DNA from 4 places in the Streptomyces sp. NPDC031100 genome. Region 4 is predicted to be linked to each of the others. Evidence: riboswitches for the same ligand, from Rfam matches in the RefSeq annotation. Region 4 holds a riboswitch; each other region holds the start of a gene.

Region 1 (3,198 bases), on a different contig from region 4:
ACCTGGGACAAGGTGGCCGAGTGCGAGAGCGGCGGCTCCTGGAGCGCCGACACCGGCAACGGGTACTACGGCGGCCTCCAGATATCCCAGAACGACTGGGACAAGTACGGCGGCGGGCAGTACGCCTCCAGTGCCGACCAGGCCAGCCGCTCGCAGCAGATCGCCGTCGCCGAGAAGATCCTCGCCGACCAGGGCACCACCCCCTGGGCCACCTGCGCCCTGCTCTCCGGCCTGTCCTCGAACTCCGGCTCCGTGGACGTCGACACGGGCGTCGGGGGCTCGGGCTCGGCGGACTCCGGTGACTCCGACTCCTCCGGTTCCCAGGGCTCGTCCGGCTCTACCGGTACGCCTGACTCGTCCGACCTGCCGGATTCGTCGTCTTCGTCGCCGTCGTCCGACTCCTCCCCGGGTACGACCGCCAAGCCGTCCCCGAGCGAGAGCAAGGACAAGGGCTCCGGCTCCGGCTCCGGCGAGAGCAAGGACAAGGACAAGGGCAAGGGCGCTCCCAAGTCCGACACCTCCGCATCGCCCGGCTCCGGGAAGGAGCAGGGAAGCGAGGCCGCCGTCACGGAGCCCGCCACGGAGGAGTCGGACAATTCGCGGCAGACCGGCGGCTATTGGAGCCTGGTCGACACCGGCGCGCTCAGCAGTGGCGGACGTCACCGCGGTGGCAGTGCGGACGAAAGCACTGCAAACGGACAGAGTGCCACTCCGTCCGGCCGTCACGCCGCCCGTGGCGCGAGCACCTACACCGTCCGCGAGGGCGACACCCTCTGCTCCATCGCCGACTCCCTTGACATCGACGGCGGATGGCGCGCGCTCTACGCCGAGAACAAGAAGACCGTCGGCGCCGACCCGAATCACATTCACGCCGGTCAGGACCTGAAAGTCGGCGGCGAAGAGGGTGGCGAGTAGCGGGAGTTGACGCCCCACTTCATGCCTAATGTCCGTTTTGGCGAAAGTGTGGGATGAGTCTCAGAAGCCCTGATCGTCTTTGAAAATCCGGCGATCGCGTGTCTACGGTCAAGGCCGCTCGTCACCACGAGCCCCGGCAGTCGCAACGCCGAATCCTGCCAGCGGTTGCCCGGGAACAGTCGTCGCGTCATGCGCCGTAGGCAGGAGCGGGGGACCCAAGGTAGGTGCCGGAACCGGCAGTTGATGCCGCAACCGGCTTGGGGTGAAGCCGTGTCCCGAAAGGGGCGCGGCCGGGCAACTCAACCGGCCCGAACCCGACAGCTCACCTCGCAGGCGTCGGTGAGGGGATCGATCCATGCTGTTCTCCGGCAAGGGCAAGCACCGCCGTCCGTCCAAGGCCACTCGTGTCATCGCGCTGGCCGGTGTCACCGGCGCCGCCGTCGCCGCCCCGCTGATGGCGGCCGGCAACGCCTCCGCCGCCACCGCCTCCGAGTGGGACGCGGTCGCCCAGTGCGAGGCCGGCGGCAACTGGTCCATCAACACCGGCAACGGCTACTACGGCGGCCTGCAGTTCTCCGCCTCCACCTGGGCCGCGTACGGCGGCACCGCCTACGCCCCGCAGGCCAACCAGGCCACCAAGGCGCAGCAGATCGCCGTCGCCGAAAAGGTCCTCGCCGCCCAGGGCAAGGGCGCCTGGCCGGTGTGCGGCACGGGCCTGTCCAGCACCCCGTACAACGGCGCCGCCCCCTCCACCTCGTCGAAGACGACCGCGCCGAGCACCACCACCCGCTCCGACCAGCAGGCCGCCTCCCGCTCCGCCGAGCGCCCGGCCCCGAGCAAGACCGTCACCACCCCGACCGGCAAGAAGGTCAAGAAGGGCGACGGCGAGTACAAGGTCGTCAAGGGTGACACCCTCAGCACCATCGCCGAGAAGCACAAGGTCAAGGGTGGCTGGAAGAAGCTCTTCGAGCTGAACAAGGACATCGTCGAGGACGCGAACCTCATCTACCCGGGCCAGCAGCTGCACCTGAAGTGACATCAGGCTCCCGCCAGAACCACAGCGCCCTCACAAGGCCTGCCCCCAGACTGAAGGCCTCGTGAGGGTCACCCCCCGTCCCCACGGGCTCCCCGCCCCGGCGCGTGTTCCCCCGTACGCGCCGGGGCGGGGTTGTTCGTGTCCACGGCTCCGGTGCCCCCGCCTCTGTCTTCCCGTCCTGTTTCCCCACTCTTCGGCCGGGCCTCATCCGGGAGCCCCTTTGTTCCGCGCCTGAACAATGGGTACGGTCTCCCTGTCTCTCCCTGTCCACGGGACGGTCGGTCGGTGGCCGACGCCCCCGGGACGGTTAGGCTCTAGTCGCAAGGCACACCAGCCCCGCACAACCAGCGTCACATCCACGAAGGAGATGCTCGTGCCGTCCATCGACGTCGTCGTAGCCCGGGAAATCCTGGACTCCCGAGGCAACCCCACGGTCGAGGTCGAGGTCGGCCTCGACGACGGCAGCACGGGTCGTGCCGCCGTCCCGTCCGGCGCCTCCACCGGCGCCTTCGAGGCCATCGAGCTGCGCGACGGTGACCCGAACCGCTACCAGGGCAAGGGCGTCGAGAAGGCCGTCCTCGCCGTCATCGAGCAGATCGGCCCGGAGCTGGTCGGCTACGACGCCACCGAGCAGCGCCTGATCGACCAGGCCATGTTCGACCTGGACGCCACCGACAACAAGGGCTCCCTCGGCGCCAACGCCATCCTCGGCGTCTCGCTCGCCGTCGCCCACGCCGCCTCCGAGGCGTCCGACCTCCCGCTCTTCCGCTACCTGGGCGGCCCGAACGCGCACCTGCTGCCGGTGCCGATGATGAACATCCTGAACGGCGGCTCGCACGCCGACTCCAACGTGGACATCCAGGAGTTCATGATCGCCCCGATCGGCGCGGAGTCCTTCTCCGAGGCCCTGCGCTGGGGCACCGAGGTCTACCACACGCTGAAGAAGGTCCTGAAGAGCAAGGGCCTGTCCACCGGCCTCGGCGACGAGGGCGGCTTCGCCCCGAACCTCGGCTCCAACCGCGAGGCCCTCGACCTCATCCTCGAGGCCATCAAGGAGGCCGGCTACGCCCCCGGCCAGCAGATCGCCCTCGCGCTCGACGTGGCCGCCTCCGAGTTCTACAAGGACGGCAAGTACCTCTTCGAGGGCAAGGAGCGCTCCGCCGCCGAGATGACGGAGTACTACGAGGAGCTCGTCGCGGCCTACCCGCTCGTCTCCATCGAGGACCCGCTGTTCGAGGACGACTGGG
Region 2 (3,198 bases), on a different contig from region 4:
CTGCTCGCGGCCGGGACGCCGGGCAGGCGGTTCATCCTGCCCGGCGCGCGTGTTGTGCTGCGGCAGCCCTCGCTGCCGGAGCCGGCGCAGGGGCAGCCGAGCGACCTCCTCATCCAGGCCGAGGAGTTGACCCGGATGCGCACGCTGATGGAGGAGATGCTCGTCCGGCACACCGGGCGCGACGCCGGGCAGGTCGCCCGGGACCTGGAGCGGGACCTGGTGCTGGACGCGCCGGGCGCACTGGCGTACGGCCTGGTGGACGGCGTCCTTCCGAGCCGTAGGGCTACCCCCGGCACGTACGCGGGGTGAGGAGTCGGTGCTGCCACCCGAGCTTCCTCCGCTGCCCGCACTGACCTGTGCCGAGGGCGAGTTGATCGACCGTTACCTGGAGGCGGTCGACCTGCTGGGCCGGATCAACCCGGCGCAGACCGGGGACACCTATCGTGGGCTGCGCGCGGCGCAGGCCCTGGTGCGCAAGGCGGCCGAACTGCGCGACGCGCTCGCCCTCATGCACCGACGGGGCGAATCGGAGCTGCACGGGGACACGCTGGCACGGGCGTTGAGGGTGCTCGACGGAGAGCGCCGCACTGCTCGCGTCGTGCTCCCGCCGGACTGCGTCGGCTGATCCGGACGCGCGTCCGGCCCGGCGGGGCCCGCATGTCGACGTGCCGTCCGAGCCGGACGGGAAACCGCACGAATGGCCTACCCCCGGCCGACGTATCTTCAGATTTCTTTCGAGGCCTCCCGACTTGCGCAGCACACGGGTTCCGGGCTCTCCGCAGACCTGCTCCACCGCAGGTCGGGGGCTACGTACGGGATCTGACGGCGACTCGAACAGAGCAGTGTCCACCCGAACGGGCGAGTGGTGAGTAACGCCACAAACTCCCGATTCCGTTGGGATTTTCCGACCGCTGTGAGTCAAGATCCGTGTCTGACGACAAGCCCCCGCCACAACGGCGGGGCGGTCCGGGCGGACGCCGAATCCTGCCGCCGCCCGGATGACCGGTCGACAGGAGTGGATCGGCAGGAGTGGAGGACCCAAGCAAGACGGGTCGCCGGGACGGACGTTCGTCGCAGACGGGCGGTCGTGCCGAGCAGCCCTTGGGGTGAAGCCGCGGCAACGCGGCCGGGCAACTTCGCCAGCCCGAATCCGACAGGTCATCCTTCACAGGCGGCTGACGAAGGGTTGCGCATGACTGCGCTCAATCGTGTCCCGTCGCTCATGGCCCGGGCCGGTACGGCCTCGGCTCTCACCCTTGCCGCCGTGGGCGGCTCGATCGCGGTCCCGGGCCTCGCCAACGAGGCCTCGGCCGCCACTCTGGCGACGAAAGCACTCCAGATCGCGGCCTCCAAGAAGGGCGCCCCGTACGCGTGGGGGGCCACCGGGCCGCGCAGGTTCGACTGCTCGGGGCTGACGCTCTACTCGTTCAAGAAGGCGGGCAAGAAGCTGCCGCGTACGGCCGCCCAGCAGTACAACAAGACGCACCACATCTCGGCCAGGAACCGCAAGGCCGGCGACCTGGTGTTCTTCCACTCGGGTTCCAGCGTCTACCACGTCGGCATCTACGCCGGTAAGGGCAAGATCTGGCACGCCCCGAAGACCGGGTCCGTGGTGCGGCTGGAGAAGATCTGGAGCAGGAGCGTCTGGTACGGCCGGGTCAGCTGACACCGGTTCAGAGCCTGTCTCTGAACCCCCGCCTGCGCCCCGACGGGGGTTCAGAGACAGGCTCTCAGGTCAGGAGCGGCTCCAGCAGCAGGGCCGCTCCGAGCGCCGTCAGCGCCACCCCGGTGCCCGTCTGCAGCATGCGGGCGGCCCGGGGCCGGCGCAGCCACCGGCCGAGCCGGTCCACCAGCAGGGCGACCACCTGGAACCACGCCAGCGCCAGCGCGCAGACGATCAGCGCGAGCAGCAGCGTCCTGGGCAGAGCGGAACCGCCGGACGGCACGAACTGGGGCAGCAGGCTGAGGAAGGTCAGCGAGGCCTTCGGGTTGAGGACGTTGGTGACGAAGCCCTGCCGGAGCGGGTGCCCGGCCGACGGCGCCGTCTCGTCGGTACCGGCGGCGGGCCGCCGCAGCGACCACAGGGTCCGCACACCGAGCTGCAGCACATAGGCGCCGCCCAGCAGTTGCAGCGCGCGGAAGAGCGCGGGTACGGCGACCAGCACGGCCGCGACCCCGGCCACCGCAAGTGTGGTGTGCACCAGCAGGCCGCCCGCGATACCCAGTCCGCAGACCGCGCCGGCCCGGCGGGAGACCAGGGCGTTGCGTACGACCACCGTGAAGTCGGCGCCCGGCATGGCGACGAGTCCGGCGGCGATCCCGGTGAAGGCGATGAGCTGTCCGTCCATGGGGCCAGCGTGCCTGCAGAGAGCCTTCAGCAGGTATTTCGAATCAGAAAGGCGAGCCTTAAGCAGTGCTTTAGGCTGGCACCATGTACGACCCCACCCGGCTGGCCGCGCTGGTCGCCGTAGCGGAGGCGGGCTCCATCACGCGGGCCGCCGACCAGCTCGGCTACACGCCGCCCGCCCTCTCCCAGCAGCTGGCGAAGCTGGAGCGGGAGGCGGGCACGACGCTGCTGGTACGGCATCACCGCGGGGCCCGGCTGACCGAGGCGGGCCAGGTGCTGGTGACGCGGGCCTGGGGGTACCTCCCACGCCTTTAAGGCAGTGGGGGAGGGTGCTGGACGAGCTGGAGCAGGCCCGGCACGAACTGGCGCGGCTGACCGGTCTGTCGGGCGGAGTGCTGCGGCTCGGCACCTTCCCGACCGCAGGCGTCCATCTGCTGCCGCCGGCGCTGAGCGCATTCCGCCGGGCGCATCCGGATGTCGAGCTGTCGGTCGCCGACTACGACCCGCCGGCCGGGGTCCTCGCGGTGGCGGCCGGTGAGGTGGACCTGGCGCTGACCCACGCCTATCACCCGGGCGAGGCCGCCCCGGTGCCGGCCTCGGTCGCGCTGGAGCCGGTCCTGGTGGAGGAACTGGTGCTGGTGACGGCCCCGGGGCACGCCCTGAGCAGTGCCTCGTCGCGGCTGCCGCTGGAGCAGCTGGCCGGGCAGCCGCTGATCAGCATGGCGCCGCATCATCCGGCGCGGCGGGAGGTGGAGGCGCTGCTCGCCGAGGCGGGCGCCACCGCTGCGCTCCTGGTGCCGACCCCCGGGTACGCCGTGGTGTGCGCGCTGGTCAGCGCCGGGCTCGGGGTG
Region 3 (3,198 bases), on a different contig from region 4:
GAGCGCGTGGCGCTGCGGCTGACCGAGCGCGTCACCCGGCTCGCGGACCGCTCCGAGGAGTCGGTGCCGGACGAGCTGTGGGACGAGGTGGCCGACCACTTCGACGACAAGCAGCTCTCCGCGCTGATCCTCACGATCTCGCTCACCAACCTGTTCAACCGCATCAACACCACCATCAAGGAGCCCGCGGGCACCACTTGGGGCTGAGGAGCACACAAGTCCGGGAAGATCAGGGCGAGTCGGCGGGGCGCGCGGTCCGTATTCTCTGATCATGGCCGCACCCCCCGCATATGCACTGATCGCCACCGACCTGGACGGGACGCTGCTGCGCGGCGACGACACCGTCTCCGACCGGTCGCTCGCCGCGCTCGAGCGGGTGGCGAGCGCCGGCGCACGGCACCTGGTGGTGACGGGCCGCCCGGCTCCCCGGGTGCGGCCCCTCCTGGACGGCCTCGGGTGTACGGGGCTCGCGGTGTGCGGGCAGGGCGCGCAGGTCTACGACGCCGGCGCCGACCGCCTGCTGTGGTCGGTGCGGCTGGACCGGGAACTGGCCGAGACCGCGCTCGGCAAGATCGAGGCCGAGGTGGGGCAGGTCTACGCGGCCGTGGACCAGGACGGCGTGGACGGGCTCACGCTGATCGAACCGGGATATCTGATGCCGCACCCCACCCTGCCCGCCGTGCGGGTCGGCCGGCGCGACGACCTGTGGTGCGCGCCCATCAGCAAGGTACTGCTGCGCCACCACACGCTGTCCGACGACGAGTTGGCGGCGATCGCCCGCTCGGCCGTGGGCTCGCTGGCGACGGTCACGATGTCCGGTCCGGGGACCGTGGAGCTCCAGCCGTGCGGCGTCACCAAGGCGACGGGGCTGGCGCTGGCGGCCGAGTACCTGGGGATCCCGGCCGAACGGGCCCTCGCCTTCGGGGACATGCCCAACGACATCCCCATGTTCGACTGGGCCGGACGCGGTGTGGCGATGGCCGGCGCCCACCCCGAACTCAAGGCCGTGGCCGATGAGATCACCCTGTCGAACGAGGACGACGGCATCGCCGTCGTCCTCGAAAGACTGTTCCCGACCGACTGACCGGGATATCAGTAGGGCCTGCCGTGGGCGCCGGTCAGTAGGCGCCGAAGACGTTGTCGATCGACCCGTAGCGCGCGGCCGCGTAGTTGCAGGCGGCCGTGATGTTCGCGACCGGGTCGTAGATGTCGAAGGACGTTCCGGCCACGTGGTAGGCGTTGAACGTCGGGTCGATGACCTGGAGGAGGCCCTTGGACGGGATGCCCTTGGCCGCGTTGGAGTCCCAGAGGTTGATGGCCTGCGGGTTGCCCGACGACTCGCGGATGATGTTGCGGTAGATGCCGTTGTACGACCCCGGGATCTTCTTCTCGGCCATGATCGCGAGCGACTCGCGGATCCAGCCGTCGAGGTTGTTCGGGTATCCGGCGAGCGTGGTGGACGGCGTGGTGGCCGTCGGGGTGGCCGCGGAGGCGCTCGTGGCGCCGACGAGCGGAAGGGCGAGTACGGCGGCGCCGGTGCCGATGACGGCGAGCTTGCGGACGAGGCGGGTGCGGCGGGGCTGAGCGGCAGCAGGCATGGGGACGTTCCTCTCCGTCGCCTGCGAGGTGAGCTGTCGGGTTCGGGCGGGGAGGTGCCCGGCCGTGCCTCCGGAAGGAGGCACGGCTTCACCCCTAGCCGTTCCGGTGCGACGCGTGCCGTCCGGTCCGGCGACTTACCTGGGTCCCCCGCTCCTGCCGTACGAATGAGTTCGTCGATGGGTTGGGTCAGGCGCGGCAGGATTCGGCGTTCGCCTGACTGGCCCGGAAGCTATGCGAGAGCACATGTCCGGAACAAGTATCTGATGCACATAAAGAGCCCGTTGACCTTGATCTGCGCCGAATGGGGTGCTTGATCCTTTGCGGTTGCCAACACTCAACTGGCCGATGCGGCAAGGGGAGACGGGTGGTGGCGCGATTGGCCGGATGCAGGGTGCGCGTGACCCAATTCACGAAATGTCAAAGCGTATCAAATCAGACATGAGGGATTAGGTGGATTCAGGGGGTTTTGCTGCTCGTGGCGCAAAAGGAGTACTCGACTCGCCCACCCAGTTCGCGACAAAACGGACGAGACCCTGTTAATGAATAGATGTCCGTCCTTATCAGATGATCAAAAACATACCGGCCGCGATCCGATACCGCCCGGGCTGGACCGGTGGGCGCTATCGGTGATCGAAACAGGACCGGATACGCTGACTTGAGTGATGGCAGCGACCTATCGACAAACCGTGTAATCGCCAACAGACACCAGCAGACAGGAGACCCCTCGTGACCGTCGTCGGGCCGTTCGGGCTGAGCGTGCGGGACCAGGCTCTGGAAGCCGATGTCCAGGCCGGATTGGCGGCTGTCGAGGAAGGCTTGCTCGAAGCCACCAAGAGCGAGGTCCCGTTCATCACGGAGGCCGCGCAGCACCTCGTACGGGCCGGCGGGAAGCGGTTCCGTCCGCTGCTCGTGATGCTCGCGGCGCAGTTCGGCGACCCGTACGCGCCGGGCGTCGTGCCGTCGGCCGTCGTCGTGGAGCTGACCCATCTGGCCACGTTGTACCACGACGACGTCATGGACGAGGCGTCCGTGCGGCGCGGCGTGGACAGCGCCAACACCCGCTGGGGCAACTCGGTCGCGGTCCTCACCGGCGACTTCCTCTTCGCCCGCGCCTCCCAGATCCTCGCCGACCTCGGCCCCGAGGCGGTCCGGGTGCAGGCCCTCGCGTTCGAGCGGCTGGTCACCGGGCAGATCCTGGAGACCGCGGGTCCCTCGGACGGCCGCGATCCGGTCGAGCACTACCTGGACGTGCTCGGCGGCAAGACGGGCTCCCTGGTGGCCGTCTCCTGCCGGTTCGGCGCGATGATGTCCGGCGCCGACGAGACGGTCGTCGACGTGCTCACCCAGTACGGCGAGCGGCTCGGGGTCGCCTTCCAGCTCGCGGACGACGTGCTGGACATCGCCTCCGACTCGCACGAGTCCGGCAAGACCCCGGGGACCGACCTGCGCGAGGGCATCCCGACGCTGCCCGTGCTCCGGCTGCGCGAGCGGGCCGCCCGCCTCGGCCTGGCGGAGGACCTCGCGCTGTGCGAGCTGCTGGACTCCGACCTCAGCGACGACACGCGGCACGCCGAGGCGCTGACCGCGCTGCGCGCGCAC
Region 4 (3,198 bases):
TTCGATCCACGCCGTGTAGGAGTCCGCGGTGTCGACGAAGTTGCCGCCGGCGGCCGTGTAGGCGTCGAGGACGGCGAAGGAGGTCTTCTCGTCCGCGGTCCAGCCGAAGACGTTGCCGCCGAGGGCGAGCGGGAAGACCTCGAGGTCGGAGGTGCCGAGTGTGCGCAGCGAAGTCATGCCTTATGTCAACAGCCGAAGCGGTCGATCCGATTCCGCCTCGCCGCGCACAGGCTCCGACTCGCCGCGCACAGACCGGACAAACGTTCCGTCAGGGGTTGAGGCCCTTGCCGCGCAGCCAGGCCATCGGGTCGATGCCGCTGGACTGGCCGCCGGGGTGGACCTCCAGGTGGAGGTGCGGCCCGGTGACGTTGCCGGTGGCGCCGACGCGGCCGATGACGTCGCCGGTGCTGACCTTCTGGCCGACGGAGACGCTGATCGAGGACTGGTGGCAGAACCACAGCTCGGTGCCGTCGTCGAGGGTGAGGATCGTGCGGTAGCCGTAGGAGCCGGCCCAGCCCGCCTCGGTGATCGTGCCGCTGTGGATGGCCTTGATGAGCGTGCCGGTGGGGGCCGCGAAGTCGAGGCCGGTGTGGTAGCCGGAGGACCACATCGAGCCGGCCTGGCCGAAGGTCGAGGTGATCGTGTACGAGGAGGTCGGCAGCGTGTACTGCTTGGCCAGCGCGGCCAGCCGCTCCTCCTCGGCCTTCTTCCTGGCCGCGGCCTCCGCCTCCTTCTTGGCGGCGGCGGCCTTGGCTGCGGCTTCCTTCTGCGCCTTGGCGGCCGCGTCGGCGGCCTGCTTCTCGGCGGCGGCTGCCGCTGCCGCTGCGGCCTTGCTGTCGGCCTTGCTCTGCTGCTGCTCGGCCTGGGCCATGATCCGGTTGCGCAGGGCCTCGCCCGCGTCGGAGCTGTCCTCGTCGCTGTCGGCGGAGGTCGTACCGACGTCGCTCAGCGAGGCCGCGGTGGCCTTGGGCGCGTCGGAGGACGAGGAGGAGTCGTCGAAGAGGGAGCCGACGGAGGGCAGGTCGGGCATGGAGATGGACACCGGCGGCTTGCCGGTGTTGGCGCTGGCCATGCCGCCCGCGCCGACGGCGGCGATGACACCGACTCCGAGGACGGTGGAGCTGCGGGCGAGGCCGCCGCGCTGCTTGGCGACGCGGTGCCGACCGCGGACCGGCCGTATGGACTCCTCGGTGGGGTTCCACTCCTCCCAGGTGCCCTCGTCGGTGCGCTGGGCGCCGAAGTAACCGAAGGTCTCGGTCTCGGTCGGCATGAACGGGGCTTCGGGGGCAGGCCGGTTGGACGCCACGCGGGCGTACTCCTTTCCTTCCTCCGCCTACCGGGTTAGCTGACGGGTTCGGAGCAGGAAGGTCTCCTACGCGCGTATACCGGCCGTGGACTCAGGCAGTTCACGACGGCATCCGCGCGATTCACCCCAAGGTGGTGGTTCCCCGGTTCCCTTGCGGGATTCGGCGCGTGCGCACGGAGCCGCCTCTTGTGACGGCTGGGACGACCGCGCTGCGTTATCGAACGTTAATAGACCCGCGTGTCAGATTCCAAGCCGTTCAGCTTGATCATTAACTATTTCCGGGCGGGACGTACGGGTTACGACCGGTGTAAATCGGGCGAGTTGGTCGACGCTCAGGAGTCTCCGCGTTTTTGATGGTGACTCAGCTGTTATGCGGAGGGGTGCCGTCCGATCACCATCGGTGACATCGGTCAGGGCTGACCGACTGTGGCATACGCCACTCGCCGTCTCGCCGAGGGGGCGCGGCAGGAAAACACTCAGGGCCGGGATCCATGACTGGATCCCGGCCCTGAGCCTTCAGTAGCGGGGACAGGATTTGAACCTGCGACCTCTGGGTTATGAGCCCAGCGAGCTACCGAGCTGCTCCACCCCGCGTCGTTGTGTCTCAAGAGTACCCCATGGCCAGACCACAAAGCACACGGGATTCCGTGAGGTGCTGCTCAGGGCAGCAGGTGGGCGTTCGGCTCCTTCGCCAGGGCCTCGTACTCGGGCAGCACCACGGCCGCCACGCCCGCGCTCTGCAGCACCCCGGTCCCGTCGGCCGCCGTCACGAACGTGTCCGGCTCGCGCCAGGCCGTGACCACGCGTCGTACGCCCGCCCGCAGGATCAGCTCGGCGCAGGGGGCGGGGCGGGAGGCGCGCCGGGAGCAGGGCTCCAGGCTGCTGTAGACGGTGGCGCCGGGCAGGCGCGGATCGGCGGGGTCGATCTTCGCGAGGGCCGCCTCCTCCGCGTGCACGACGGGGTCGTCGCCCTCGCGCGAGTGGCCGCGGGCCAGCTCCGTGCCGTCGGCGGCGACCACCACCGCGCCGACGCTGAAGGCCGTCCGCGAGGGCGGGCACAGGGCGGCCAGGTCGCAGGCGGTGCGCAGCCAGTGGCGGTCGGCGGCGACGGGCTCCGGGCCGGTGCCGGGTGCGGTGGGCTCGTAGCGCATGAGGACGACGTCCTCGATCCGGCGGGTCTCGACGAGGCGCAGCCGGCCGCCCTGGTACGGCCCCGGGCCGAACAGGCGCGGGGCCGCCGGGTCGCCGACGAACAGCGGGGCGAGGACCAGCTGGAGTTCGTCGGCGAGGCCCTGCTGGAGGAGCTGGGTGTGGACCGTGCCGCCGCCCTCGACCATCAGGCGCCGCACCCCGCGCACGTCGTGCAGGTGCTCCAGCAGGGCGCGCCAGTCGAGGTCGGGGCCGAGGGAGACCACGTCGGCGGTCCGGCCGAGGACACGGGAGGCCTGCTCGGCGCCCTTGTCGGTCGTGTACACGAGCTTCTCGCCGCCGGTGTGCCAGAAGTTGGCGGCCGGGTCGAGGTCACCGGTGGCGGTGACGGTGACCTTCAGCGGGTATGCGGTCCTGTGGTCGGCGACCCGGGCCGCGCGGCGCTCGGCCGAGTTCACCAGCAGGCGCGGGTTGTCGGCGCGGATGGTGCCGGCGCCGATCAGGATCGCGTCGACCGAGGCCCGTACCTCGTCGACCCGGTCGAAGTCGGCCGGGCTGGACAGCAGGAGCCGGTCGGGGCCGGTGTCGTCCAGGTACCCGTCGAGGGAGACGGCGGCGGACAGCAGGACGTACGGGTACGGCATCGGCGCGGTCTCCCCTGCGGCAGGCTGATCTTGGTTCAAGTTTGAAACAAACTTACACTGGTGGCATGACGACCCGCTGGCTCACTCCGGAGGAGCAGC

Evidence for each region. A riboswitch is a leader RNA that binds a small molecule or an ion and turns the genes downstream of it on or off. The one in region 4 is predicted to bind cyclic di-AMP.
Region 1: it holds a riboswitch for cyclic di-AMP, as region 4 does, so the genes downstream of both, ACZ5DS_RS41515 (transglycosylase family protein) here and ACZ5DS_RS26530 (M23 family metallopeptidase) in region 4, are expected to answer to the same signal.
Region 2: it holds a riboswitch for cyclic di-AMP, as region 4 does, so the genes downstream of both, ACZ5DS_RS32545 (C40 family peptidase) here and ACZ5DS_RS26530 (M23 family metallopeptidase) in region 4, are expected to answer to the same signal.
Region 3: it holds a riboswitch for cyclic di-AMP, as region 4 does, so the genes downstream of both, ACZ5DS_RS35900 (transglycosylase SLT domain-containing protein) here and ACZ5DS_RS26530 (M23 family metallopeptidase) in region 4, are expected to answer to the same signal.

Annotation. Positions count from the first base shown of each region.
Region 1 is NZ_JBVIGN010000025.1:15,322-18,519, forward strand. Features, by position in the region: gene ACZ5DS_RS41510 (transglycosylase family protein) at 1-915, shown strand, start outside; cyclic di-AMP (ydaO/yuaA leader) riboswitch at 1,098-1,266, shown strand; gene ACZ5DS_RS41515 (transglycosylase family protein) at 1,271-1,951, shown strand; gene eno (phosphopyruvate hydratase) at 2,319-3,198, shown strand, end outside.
Region 2 is NZ_JBVIGN010000013.1:195,868-199,065, reverse strand. Features, by position in the region: gene ACZ5DS_RS32555 (ATP-dependent Clp protease proteolytic subunit) at 1-309, shown strand, start outside; gene ACZ5DS_RS32550 (hypothetical protein) at 317-625, shown strand; cyclic di-AMP (ydaO/yuaA leader) riboswitch at 966-1,189, shown strand; gene ACZ5DS_RS32545 (C40 family peptidase) at 1,193-1,666, shown strand; gene ACZ5DS_RS32540 (LysE family translocator) at 1,731-2,348, opposite strand; partial or broken gene ACZ5DS_RS32535 (LysR family transcriptional regulator) at 2,432-3,198, shown strand, end outside.
Region 3 is NZ_JBVIGN010000016.1:140,297-143,494, forward strand. Features, by position in the region: gene ACZ5DS_RS35890 (carboxymuconolactone decarboxylase family protein) at 1-207, shown strand, start outside; gene ACZ5DS_RS35895 (HAD family hydrolase) at 272-1,084, shown strand; gene ACZ5DS_RS35900 (transglycosylase SLT domain-containing protein) at 1,119-1,598, opposite strand; cyclic di-AMP (ydaO/yuaA leader) riboswitch at 1,602-1,785, opposite strand; gene ACZ5DS_RS35905 (polyprenyl synthetase family protein) at 2,326-3,198, shown strand, end outside.
Region 4 is NZ_JBVIGN010000010.1:21,604-24,801, forward strand. Features, by position in the region: gene ACZ5DS_RS26525 (aldo/keto reductase) at 1-177, opposite strand, end outside; gene ACZ5DS_RS26530 (M23 family metallopeptidase) at 269-1,306, opposite strand; cyclic di-AMP (ydaO/yuaA leader) riboswitch at 1,316-1,482, opposite strand; tRNA gene ACZ5DS_RS26535 (tRNA-Met) at 1,827-1,900, opposite strand; gene ACZ5DS_RS26540 (dihydrofolate reductase family protein) at 1,966-3,099, opposite strand; gene ACZ5DS_RS26545 (MarR family winged helix-turn-helix transcriptional regulator) at 3,165-3,198, shown strand, end outside.